One region of the Rhodoferax sp. LS1R11 genome, then DNA from elsewhere that is predicted to be linked to it. Evidence: riboswitches for the same ligand, from Rfam matches in the RefSeq annotation. Region 1 holds a riboswitch; the other holds the start of a gene.
What was found. Region 1 has a riboswitch for thiamine pyrophosphate ahead of AC097N_RS19515 (thiamine ABC transporter substrate-binding protein). Riboswitches for the same ligand answer to the same signal wherever they lie in the genome.
Positions count from the first base shown of each region.

Region 2: another riboswitch for thiamine pyrophosphate. It lies ahead of thiC (phosphomethylpyrimidine synthase ThiC); the one in region 1 lies ahead of AC097N_RS19515 (thiamine ABC transporter substrate-binding protein).

Region 1 covers NZ_JBWMAW010000022.1:45,695-50,831, forward strand. The annotation lists gene serS (serine--tRNA ligase) at 1-1,254, shown strand, start outside; TPP riboswitch at 1,275-1,372, shown strand; gene AC097N_RS19515 (thiamine ABC transporter substrate-binding protein) at 1,438-2,475, shown strand; gene AC097N_RS19520 (ABC transporter permease) at 2,480-4,114, shown strand; gene AC097N_RS19525 (ABC transporter ATP-binding protein) at 4,107-4,751, shown strand; gene AC097N_RS19530 (ABC transporter ATP-binding protein) at 4,752-5,137, opposite strand, start outside.
Region 2 covers NZ_JBWMAW010000003.1:256,619-261,755, reverse strand. The annotation lists gene AC097N_RS05935 (hypothetical protein) at 1-8, shown strand, start outside; gene thiC (phosphomethylpyrimidine synthase ThiC) at 24-1,901, opposite strand; TPP riboswitch at 2,023-2,125, opposite strand; gene AC097N_RS05925 (HupE/UreJ family protein) at 2,161-3,354, opposite strand; gene AC097N_RS05920 (hypothetical protein) at 3,351-4,526, opposite strand; gene AC097N_RS05915 (hypothetical protein) at 4,593-4,844, opposite strand; gene AC097N_RS05910 (DUF4331 domain-containing protein) at 4,867-5,137, opposite strand, start outside.

The DNA.
Region 1 (5,137 bases):
GCTTTCCTCAACGTCGAGGCGTTTCGCGCATTGGAATCCGAGCGCAAGACCATTCAGATGCGCACGGAAGAGTTGCAGAGCAAGCGCAATAGCCTGAGCAAGCAAATCGGCCAGCTTAAGGCCAAAGGTCCGGCCGGTGCTGCCGAGGTCGATGCCGTGATGGCGGAGGTGGGCGGTCTCAAGACGGAGCTGGAAACGTCCGCCACGCGTCTGGAGCAGATCCAGAACGAGCTGCAGATCCTGCTGCTGGCCGTGCCCAATCTGCCGCATGAGAGTGTGCCGGTGGGGGAGGACGAGCATGGCAATGTGGTCGTGCGCACCTGGGGAGCACCCAAGGTCTTTGACTTTGAAGTCAAAGACCACGTGGACCTCGGCACGCCGCTGGGGCTGGACTTCGAGATGGGCATCAAGCTCACGGGGTCGCGCTTCACCGTCATGAAGGGCCCGATTGCCCGCCTGCACCGCGCCTTGTCCCAGTTCATGCTGGACGTGCAAACCGGCGAACATGGCTACACCGAGTGCTATACGCCTTACATCGTCAATGGTGAAAGCCTGCGCGGCACGGGCCAGTTGCCCAAGTTCGAGGGCGACCTGTTTGCTGCCAAAAAGGGCGGCCAGGAGGGCGAAGCCCAGCCGGACCACACCGCGCTGTACCTGATTCCCACCAGTGAAGTGCCTTTGACCAACTTCGTGCGTGATGAAGTGGTGGCCGAGTCGGCCTTGCCCATCAAGCTCACGGCGCACACCCCGTGCTTCCGTTCCGAGGCCGGTAGCGCCGGGCGCGACACCCGTGGCCTGATCCGCCAGCACCAGTTCGACAAGGTGGAAATGGTGCAAATCGTTCACCCCGACAGGAGCTACGAGACGCTGGAAGAGATGACCGGCCACGCCGAAGCCATCCTGCAAAAACTGGGGCTGCCGTACCGCGTGATGTCGCTGTGCACGGGGGACATGGGCTTTGGCGCCAGCAAGACCTATGACCTGGAGGTCTGGCTGCCCGCACAAAACACCTTCCGCGAGATCAGTTCGGTGTCCAACTGCGAGGCTTTTCAGGCGCGCCGTTTGCAAGCCCGCTTCAAAAACGCGCAGGGCAAGAACGAGCTGGTGCACACCTTGAACGGCTCCGGTCTGGCTGTGGGCCGCACCTTGGTGGCCGTGCTGGAGAACTACCAGAACGCCGACGGTTCCATCACGGTGCCTGCCGTATTGCAGCCGTATGTGGGCGGTCTGACCGTGCTGGGCGTACCTGCCTGAGTTTTCGGGGTCTACAATTCCGGTTTCACCGGGGGTGTCTGCCAACAGGCGGACTGAGAAATACCCCACCAACCTGATCTGGGTCATGCCAGCGTAGGGAGCGTGAGGGATGAAGGTCCGCCGTTTGTCGGTTTGTTCCTTTGCCAATGCGCCCTGAAACCGGCGCATTGAAAGGAACTTGCGATGAATCGGCGGATTTTTGTTTGGGGGGCAGTCGCCCTCGCGGCCAGCCACTTGACCAGCCCGGCCTTTGCGGCGACGGAGCTTCGTGTCATGGTGCACAGCTCGTTTTCCCTGCCCAAGCCCCTGTTGGCCAAGTTCGAGTCACAGTCGGGCGTCAAGCTGAGCATCATCAAGGGCGGCGACGCCGGTGAAATGCTCAACAAGCTGATTCTGACCCGCGCCCAACCCGTGGCCGATGTCGTCTTTGGCATCGACAACGCCCTGCTTGCCAAGGCGCAGGCGGCCCATGTGCTGGACGACTTCGGCACCACCGCACCCAGCGCCACCGCCAACAATGGTCTTGACGCGCAGCTGGGCACCCAGGCCGTGGCCGTGGACTACGGTTTTGTCACACTCAACTACGACAAGGCTGCTGTGGCCAAGAGCGGCTTGGCACTGCCCAAATCGCTGGACGAGCTGACTCAGCCTGCCTACCGCAATTGGCTGGTGGTGCAAAACCCGGCCACTTCCAGCCCGGGCTACGCCTTCCTGTTGGCCACGGTGGCGGGCATGGGCGAGGAAAACGCGTTCAGCTGGTGGGCCAAGATGCGCGCCAATGGCCTGAAGGTCGCCAAGGGCTGGAGCGAAGCCTATTACACCGAATTCAGCCGCAATGGCGGGAGCTACCCGCTGGTTGTGAGCTACGCCACCAGCCCCGCGGCCGAGGTGTTTTACAGCAAGGAAAAAATCACCGAGTCCCCCACGGGCAGCCTGTTCCTCAAGGGCGGGGTGTTCAGGCAGGTCGAAGGTGCCGCCCTCGTCAAGGGTGGTGGCCAGCGCGAAGCGGCGAGAAAGTTCATTGCATTCTTGCGTTCGGCTCCTGCACAGGACGCGTTGCAAACCAGCATGTGGATGTACCCGGTGGATGCCCGCATCGCGCGCGCCGAGGTGATGCGACACGCTCCCGAACCCACCACGTTTGACAGCCTGCCCGCGCAGACGCTGGCCGATAAAGGCAGCAAATGGGTCAGCCGCTGGACGCAGGTGGTCCTGAAGTAAGGCCATGAAGCCGCTGGCGCGCTGGTTATTGATCCTGCTGCCTCTGGCGGCGCTGGGGTTGATGCTGGCAGCACCCCTGCTGCGTCTGGCCATGGAAGGTTGGGGCGGGTCCGGCGATCTGGCGCAGACCGCGGCGTTGGGGCCTTGGGCCCTGTGGCAGGACGACTATTTGCGCTGGCGTGTCGTCTGGTCATTCGCCCAAGCGGGCGCGACTTGTGTACTGGCGCTGGTGCTCGGTCTGCCGGTGGCCTGGGCGCTGGCCCGTTTTGATTTTGTCGGCCGCACACTGGCACTGCGCTTGCTGATGCTCCCCTTTGTCGTGCCGACCCTGGTGGCCGCCCTGGGCGTGCTGGCCCTGTGGGGGCCGCACGGTGTGTTGAGTCGTTGGCTGGGTGTGAACCTGCAGGGCACGCCCTGGTTGCTGCTGTACGGCAACCTGTTTTTCAACCTGTGTCTGTTGGTGCGCGCGGGGGTCGATGCCTTGGGTCAGGTCAGTTCGCAGCGGGTGACGGCGGCTCGCTCCCTCGGCGCCACGCCTTGGCGTGCCTTCTGGCGGGTGGAGTTGCCCGCCATTGCGCCGTGGCTGGCCTCCAGCCTGTGCCTGATCTTTTTGTATTGTTTTGCCGGTTTTGGCCTGGCACTGGTGCTGGGTGGCCAGCGTTACGCCACCGTTGAAGTGGAAATTTACACACTGGTGGCGCATGAGCTTCAGCTGGCACAAGCCAGTTCGCTGGCGCTGTGGATGTTGCTGCTGACGGGGGGCGTGGCCCTCGTTTACGCCTTGCTTGAAAAGCGTCTGGCAGCACCTGGCCGGGCGGATCCCGTGCCGCTGCGTCGACCCCAAGGCACCGGGCAATGGCTGGCGCTGTGCACCGCGCTGGCCGTACTGGCGTTCTTTTGTGCTGCGCCTGTGCTGGCGATTGTCTGGCGCGCGGCGCAGGCCGGCACCCAGGCGTGGGGGACGTTGCTGGATGCAGAGACGCTGGCCGCCTTGTGGAACACCTTGCGCTTTACCGTGATGGCGCTGGTGCTGGCCACCGTGTTGGGTCTGGCCCATGCCATGACCGCGCAGGTGACCGTGTTGTGGCGGGCTGCCGCCTTTTTGCCGTTTGTGGTGTCGCCCGTGACAGTGGCGTTTGGTCTGCTACTGCTCTACCCGCAGTGGACCGCGAGCCTGGGTTTGCTGGTATTGGCCTATGCGGTGCTGGCCTATCCTTTTGTTGCCAAGTCACTTGCAGCGGGTCTGGACAGTTTGCCAAACCAATTGAGCCAGGTGGCACGCACGCTGGGAGCCAGTCCCTGGCGGATTTTTTGGCGTGTGACCCTGCCCCTGCTGGGGCCCGCCTTGCGGCGCGGCATGGCCTTTGCTGCTGCGACCGCCTTGGGCGAGTTTGCCGTGACCCTGTTTTTGTCGCGCCCGGAGTGGGTTACGCTGACAACGCTGATTTATCAACGCCTGGGCCGCCCCGGTGTTGCCAATATGGACGTTGCCATGGTGTTGGCCTGTCTGTTGATGGGGTTGGCTTTGCTGGCCTTTTTGGTGATTGATTGGCCCGTCCCGGGGTCCATCCGCCGCGTGCCCCGATCCGTCCCCTTTGCCGGACCGCGACGTGGCCAGACTGCACTGAGTCATGCTTGAATTAAAAAACATCAGTAAATGGTATGGCCAGCAACTGCTGGCCGATCGGGTCAGCCTGCGGGTGGCACCCGGCGAAATCGTCGCTTTGTTAGGCCCTTCGGGCAGCGGAAAAAGCACCTTGCTCAAGATCGTGGCAGGCCTGGAAGAGCCGGATGAGGGCCGTGTCTGGTTTGATGGCCAGGACATCACACGCGTGCCACCCGAGCGACGCGGTTTTGCACTGATGTTTCAGGACTTTGCCCTGTTTCCTCATTTGAACGTGCAGGACAACGTGGCTTTTGGGCTGGTTGAACAAAGGCTTGGCCGCAAGGAAGCCCGCTTGCGCGCTGCAGACATGCTGGCCCGCTTTGGCCTCGCTGCCCAGTTGACGGCCAGGGTGTGGACGCTGTCGGGTGGCGAGCAGCAGCGTGTGGCCCTGGCTCGCGCGTTGATCACCTCGCCGCGTGCCTTGTTGCTGGACGAGCCGTTTTCGGCGCTGGACACCGAGTTGCGTCAATCCTTGCAACAGGAATTCAGGGAGCGCATAGAAGCCGCTGGCATGGCCACACTCTTGGTCACGCACGACGAAGCTGAAGCACGGGCCATGGGGCGCCGGGGCGTGCGCCTGGTGGCCGGTGCGCTGGAGGTCGTGTGGTAGCTACTTCAAACTACCCGACAAAAACTGCGCCAACCGCTCACTCTTCGGGTTCTTCAGCACCTCAGCCGGATTACCCTCCTCCTCCACCAGCCCCTTGTGCAGAAAGATCAGGTGGTTGGCCACCTCTCGGGCAAAGCCCATCTCATGCGTCACCACCACCATCGTGCGGCCTTCCAGCGCCAGCGTCTTCATGACTTTCAGCACCTCGGAGACCAGCTCCGGGTCCAGCGCACTGGTGGGTTCGTCAAACAGCATCACCTCGGGCTCCATCGCCAGCGAGCGGGCAATCGCCACACGCTGTTGCTGACCGCCACTCAGGTGCGCGGGGTAGCTGTCTTCCTTGCCCTGCAGACCTACTTTCTCCAGGTACTTGCGGGCGGTGGCAA
Region 2 (5,137 bases), on a different contig from region 1:
GGGACTGAGGTGCCCCCAGCTGATCACTGCGCCTTGTTGATGGGAATGTAAATCTCCCCGCCTGCTTTTTTGAACTCTTCCGACATGGTTTCCATACCCGACTGCAGCGCCTGCTCGTCGCTCACGCCCTTGATCTTGGCGTAGTCGCGCACCTCTTGCGAGATCTTCATGGAGCAGAACTTGGGACCGCACATGGAGCAGAAATGCGCCACCTTGGAGGAGTCCTTCGGCAAGGTTTCGTCGTGGAAGTTGCGCGCCGTGTCGGGGTCGAGTGACAGGTTGAACTGGTCCATCCAGCGGAACTCGAAGCGCGCCTTGGACAGCGCGTCATCGCGCGCCCGCACGCCGGGGTGGCCCTTGGCCACATCGGCCACGTGAGCGGCAATCTTGTAGGTGATGATGCCCACTTTGACGTCGTCGCGATCCGGCAATCCCAGGTGTTCCTTCGGCGTAACGTAGCACAGCATGGCGGTGCCAAACCAACCAATCATGGCGGCACCAATGCCGCTGGTGATGTGGTCGTAGCCGGGCGCGATGTCGGTGGTCAGCGGTCCGAGGGTGTAGAACGGCGCTTCGTGGCAGTGCTTGAGCTGCTCGGTCATGTTGGCCTGCACCATGTGCATGGGCACGTGGCCGGGGCCTTCGATCATCACCTGCACGTCTTGCTGCCAGGCTTGCTGGGTGAGTTCACCCAGGGTTCGCAACTCGGCAAACTGGGCTTCGTCGTTGGCATCTGCACCCGAGCCGGGGCGCAGGCCGTCGCCCAGCGAGTAACTCACGTCATAAGCCTTCAGGATTTCGGTCATTTCATCAAAGTGGGTGTAGATGAAATTCTCTTTGTGGTGCGCAATACACCACTTGGCCATGATCGAGCCGCCGCGCGACACAATGCCGGTCATGCGGTTGGCGGTGAGGTGGATGAAGGCTAGGCGCACGCCCGCGTGAACCGTGAAATAGTCCACGCCCTGCTCGGCTTGCTCGATTAGCGTGTCGCGGAAGATTTCCCAGGTCAGGTCTTCGGCGACGCCGCCCACTTTTTCCAGCGCCTGGTAAATCGGCACGGTGCCAATGGGCACCGGCGAGTTGCGCAGAATCCAGTCGCGCGTGGTGTGGATGTTGCGGCCAGTGGACAAGTCCATCACGGTATCGGCGCCCCAGCGCATGGACCACACCAGTTTTTCGACCTCTTCTTCAATGCTCGACGTGACAGCCGAGTTGCCGATGTTGGCGTTGATCTTGACCAGGAAGTTACGGCCAATCGCCATCGGCTCCACTTCGGGGTGGTTGATGTTGGCGGGGATGATGGCGCGGCCCCGGGCCACTTCATCGCGCACAAACTCGGGCGTCATGATTTTCGGGATGCTGGCGCCAAAGCTGTTGCCTGCCAGGCGTTTTTCACGCTCGGCGTTGCCCAGGTACTGCTCCATCCATGCGAGTTTCTGGTTCTCGCGAATGGCCACGTATTCCATCTCGAGGGTGATGATGCCGCGGCGGGCATAGTGCATTTGCGAGACGTTGGCCCCAGCTTTGGCACGGCGTGGCGTGCGCTGCAGGCCAGCCGCCTGGGCGCGCAGGGAAGCCAGCGTCTCGGTCTCGCCGTTTTTCAGGCCATCATCCAGCGCAAAAGGCGTGCGACCGGTGTAGGACTCGGTGTCACCACGCGCCTCAACCCAGCTGCTGCGCACGGAAGGCAGGCCCTGGCGCACGTCGATGGTGGCGTTGGGGTCGGTGTAGGGACCGGAGGTGTCGTACACGACCACAGCCTCGCCATTGCTTTGCATGATTTCACGCATCGGCACTTGGATATCGGCTTGCGAGCCGGGCACGTAAATCTTGCGTGAAGCCGGTAAAGGCTCACGCGTGAGGCTCATCAACTGGCTGAATTTGTCGGGTGCATTCATCGCTTTGTCTCCTGATGGTGTGGCTGATTGCACCGGGGAACAATCAGCCAATCACGCGAACAGGGAGGACTGCACAAGACCCGGAGAAAACATACCCGGCATGAGGCGGGTAATGGGGCAATGACACTGCAGTCTGGCTCTTCTTACGCCGGTATGAACCGGATCAAGTTCGCGGGTTTGGTTGACCATCTCAGCGCATCCATAGCGCACCCCGGGCAGGGAGCAGTGTAAGCGATGTGATTGCTCTGTCAGCCCCCTCTCAGCTCACCCGCTGCCAAAACCACCAGGCTGCCAGCAACATCAGCAGCACCGAGCCGCCGCGCACGACCACACGGGTGTACCAAATCTTGTCCACCAGCGCTTGCGAGAGCAGCACCCAAAGACCCACGGCCAGCAATTGCCCCGCCTCAATGCCTATATTGAAACCCGCCAATGCCCAAGGCAACAAACCATCAGGTGCAGCCGCCTCCAGCAGCAAGCCGGCAAATCCGAATCCGTGCACCAGTCCGAATGCAAGGGCCAGTACATCGGTGCGCAGCCAGGGCACCGGGCGCAAATTCAGCAAGGCGGTGACCGCAATGGACAAGGCAATCACAGGCTCAACCCACGCGGGGGACGCTTGCGTCCAGCCCAGCGTGGCCAGCATCAACGTGATGGAATGGCCGATCGTGAAGGCGGTTACGGTCCGCAACAACGACACCCAGACACCGCTGCTGGCCGATCGTCCAAGCCGCAGGCGCAAGGGCAGTACCAGTGCGAGTAGAAAGGCAAGATGGTCATACCCTTCCAGCAAATGGTGCGTGCCCATGGCCGCGTAGTCCCGCAGGGCCGCCCACCGGTTCGATGATGGCGGGAGCACGGCGCTGACCGCGCCACTGCGCCCTGGTGTCAACACCAGACTGGCGGCGTCTTGTGGCCTGGCCGTGGTCAAGAGGTCTTTACCCGCAAGGCGACCGGCCACCAGCAAGCGGTGGGTGGCGTCCTGCTCCCTGAACAAGGTGTATCGGAAGGCGAGTGGGGTCATTGCGGCGCATTGGGTTTGCGCAGCCAGTCGCAGGTAAGCCCCGTCACCGCGACGCTCGGCACCATGGAACGTCCAATCCAAGTGGCAGGCTGTCGTCGCAGCCTTGCCGCTTGCCGATGGCTCCACAGGCAGGGCAAGTTGGGCCGACTCATTCAAAAGCGACAACACCTGCGGCATGACCGCCCGGGCTTCACCCCAGGTCACCCGTCCGTCAGCGTTGGCATCCAGGGGCAGCACTTGGTCCAGGTCTTTGATGGCAACGGCCAGCGTGAATCGATAGGCGCTTGTCGCCGGTTCAGCCACACTGGCAGGCGGTGCACTGTCGTTCACTTGCTGAACATCCAGGTAGGCGTCGCTGCCCTTGTGGGCCTGCGCCGTGCCTGCACTGAAAAAGACAACGGACATGAGGAAGATCAGGGCACGCATCATTTCGTCACCTTGTTGTCTTTGGAGGCCGGACTTTGCAGCACGGCAGTCAAGCGCAGGTCGTTCAATCCGACGACCTGAATCGCAGCGGTGATCTCCGCCAGTGCCACCGCATCGCTGGCCAGGCGGGCACTCTGGATCGCTACCCACCAGTCCAGCGGCTCACGCTGCAACCGCAGGTTGCTGCGCGCCAGAACCAGCGCACGGTTTGGGTTGTCATCCAGCCAAAGGGCCGTCAGGGCGAGTTCACGACCGTGCAACGCAGGATCGTCGCCCCGGCGAATGAGCTCCGCGGTTCGATCCTGTAACGCCGTGCGTGCGGCAATCCACTGCACGTCACCCAACCGGCGCCAGGCGGTGGCCCGGCGCAGCAGCACCGCGTCCGTTTCAGGCAATTTGGACAAGACCTGAAGCGCCTGGGTAGGCTGCCCGGTACGAAGCAACAAGTCGCTGTAGGCAATGGCGGTGTACAAGTCTGCTTGCAGCTTGAGACTTTTTTGGTAGGCCTGCACCGCGAGGCCATCATGCCCGGCCCGCTCTTGGCTTTCGGCCAACAACGACAAAAACCAGCTGCGCTGCTCTGCCGTCAGGGGCTGGGAGAGCAGGTTATGCAGTCCTTGCAAGGCCAGTTGATGTTCACCCAACAAAGATTGGGTTTCCAGGCGACAGGCGCTGGCATACAAGCCCTGCCCGGCACGCGCTACGGCGACGCAGGCCTCCAGGGCCGGTGTATAGCGGGCCGACAGGCGCTCCAGCGCGGCCAGGTTGAGCCAGCCCTGGGCATGGCCGGGCGCACGCGACAACGCGGCAACAAGAATTTGTCGGGCGGCATCAAACTCGTGCCGACCTTGCTGGACCGTGGCCTGCAAGACGGCCAACTCCGTCTGGGCCGTGGCCTGATCCCACCAGGGGGCCAAAACCGCCTGAGCCCGGCCCCAATAGCGGGTTTCCCCCGTCTGACGGGCCATGGCAATGTCCTGGTGTGCCGCCAGCGCCGCCGCAGCAGGGTCGGCCGTCTTGCGGCTTACCGGGATACGGGCAGGTCGGCTACGTGTGATGGCAGGCAGTACGTCCAGCACATCCTCATCGCGCGCGGGCTCCATGGCGGTCACCGACCATGCGCTGCAATGCAGAAGGAACAGTGCGGCTGCCAGACATTTTGAAATATTTTGCATTTTTTCTCCCGGTGAAACAGCCCGGTCGCCAGTGCTTTACTGATGGCCGGGCCGCACCCAAGGTCTTCAGTCAACAACGACAGCGATCGGATCATCGGCATCGTTTTCTGCCAGCGTCAGCAAATTGACATCGATCTGGTCACCGTTTTCAGACGTGCCTGCAATCAGTTTGCTGATATAGCTGGTCACCGCCGTCACGTTTTGGACCACGCCCGGGATCACAGCATCAGCAGCGCTACCGCCACCGCCCCCACAACCCGCCAGAAGCACCGTGCTGCCCACGGCAGCAAGCACCATTTTCGAAATGCACTTGTTCATGATTTCTCCTTTGGGACGTGGATCAGGAACCCGCGTTGGGCGTGTTCAGGTACGGGAAGGTCGACATGAAAGGCACGGTGGCCTGGTCGACGGCATCATGGATGTTGGCGGAGCTGGCGCCCAAGGGCACGCTCGACGGCTTGCAGGCAGACGTCACGCCAGCTACACCGGGCACGCTATTGAGCTTGAGGGCATCGTTATCGCCATTGATCACACACAAACCGCCCACCATGGCCACCAGTGCGATGTCCACCACGTCATCTTTGGGTCGGCGACCGTTGGGAAAGCCGGCA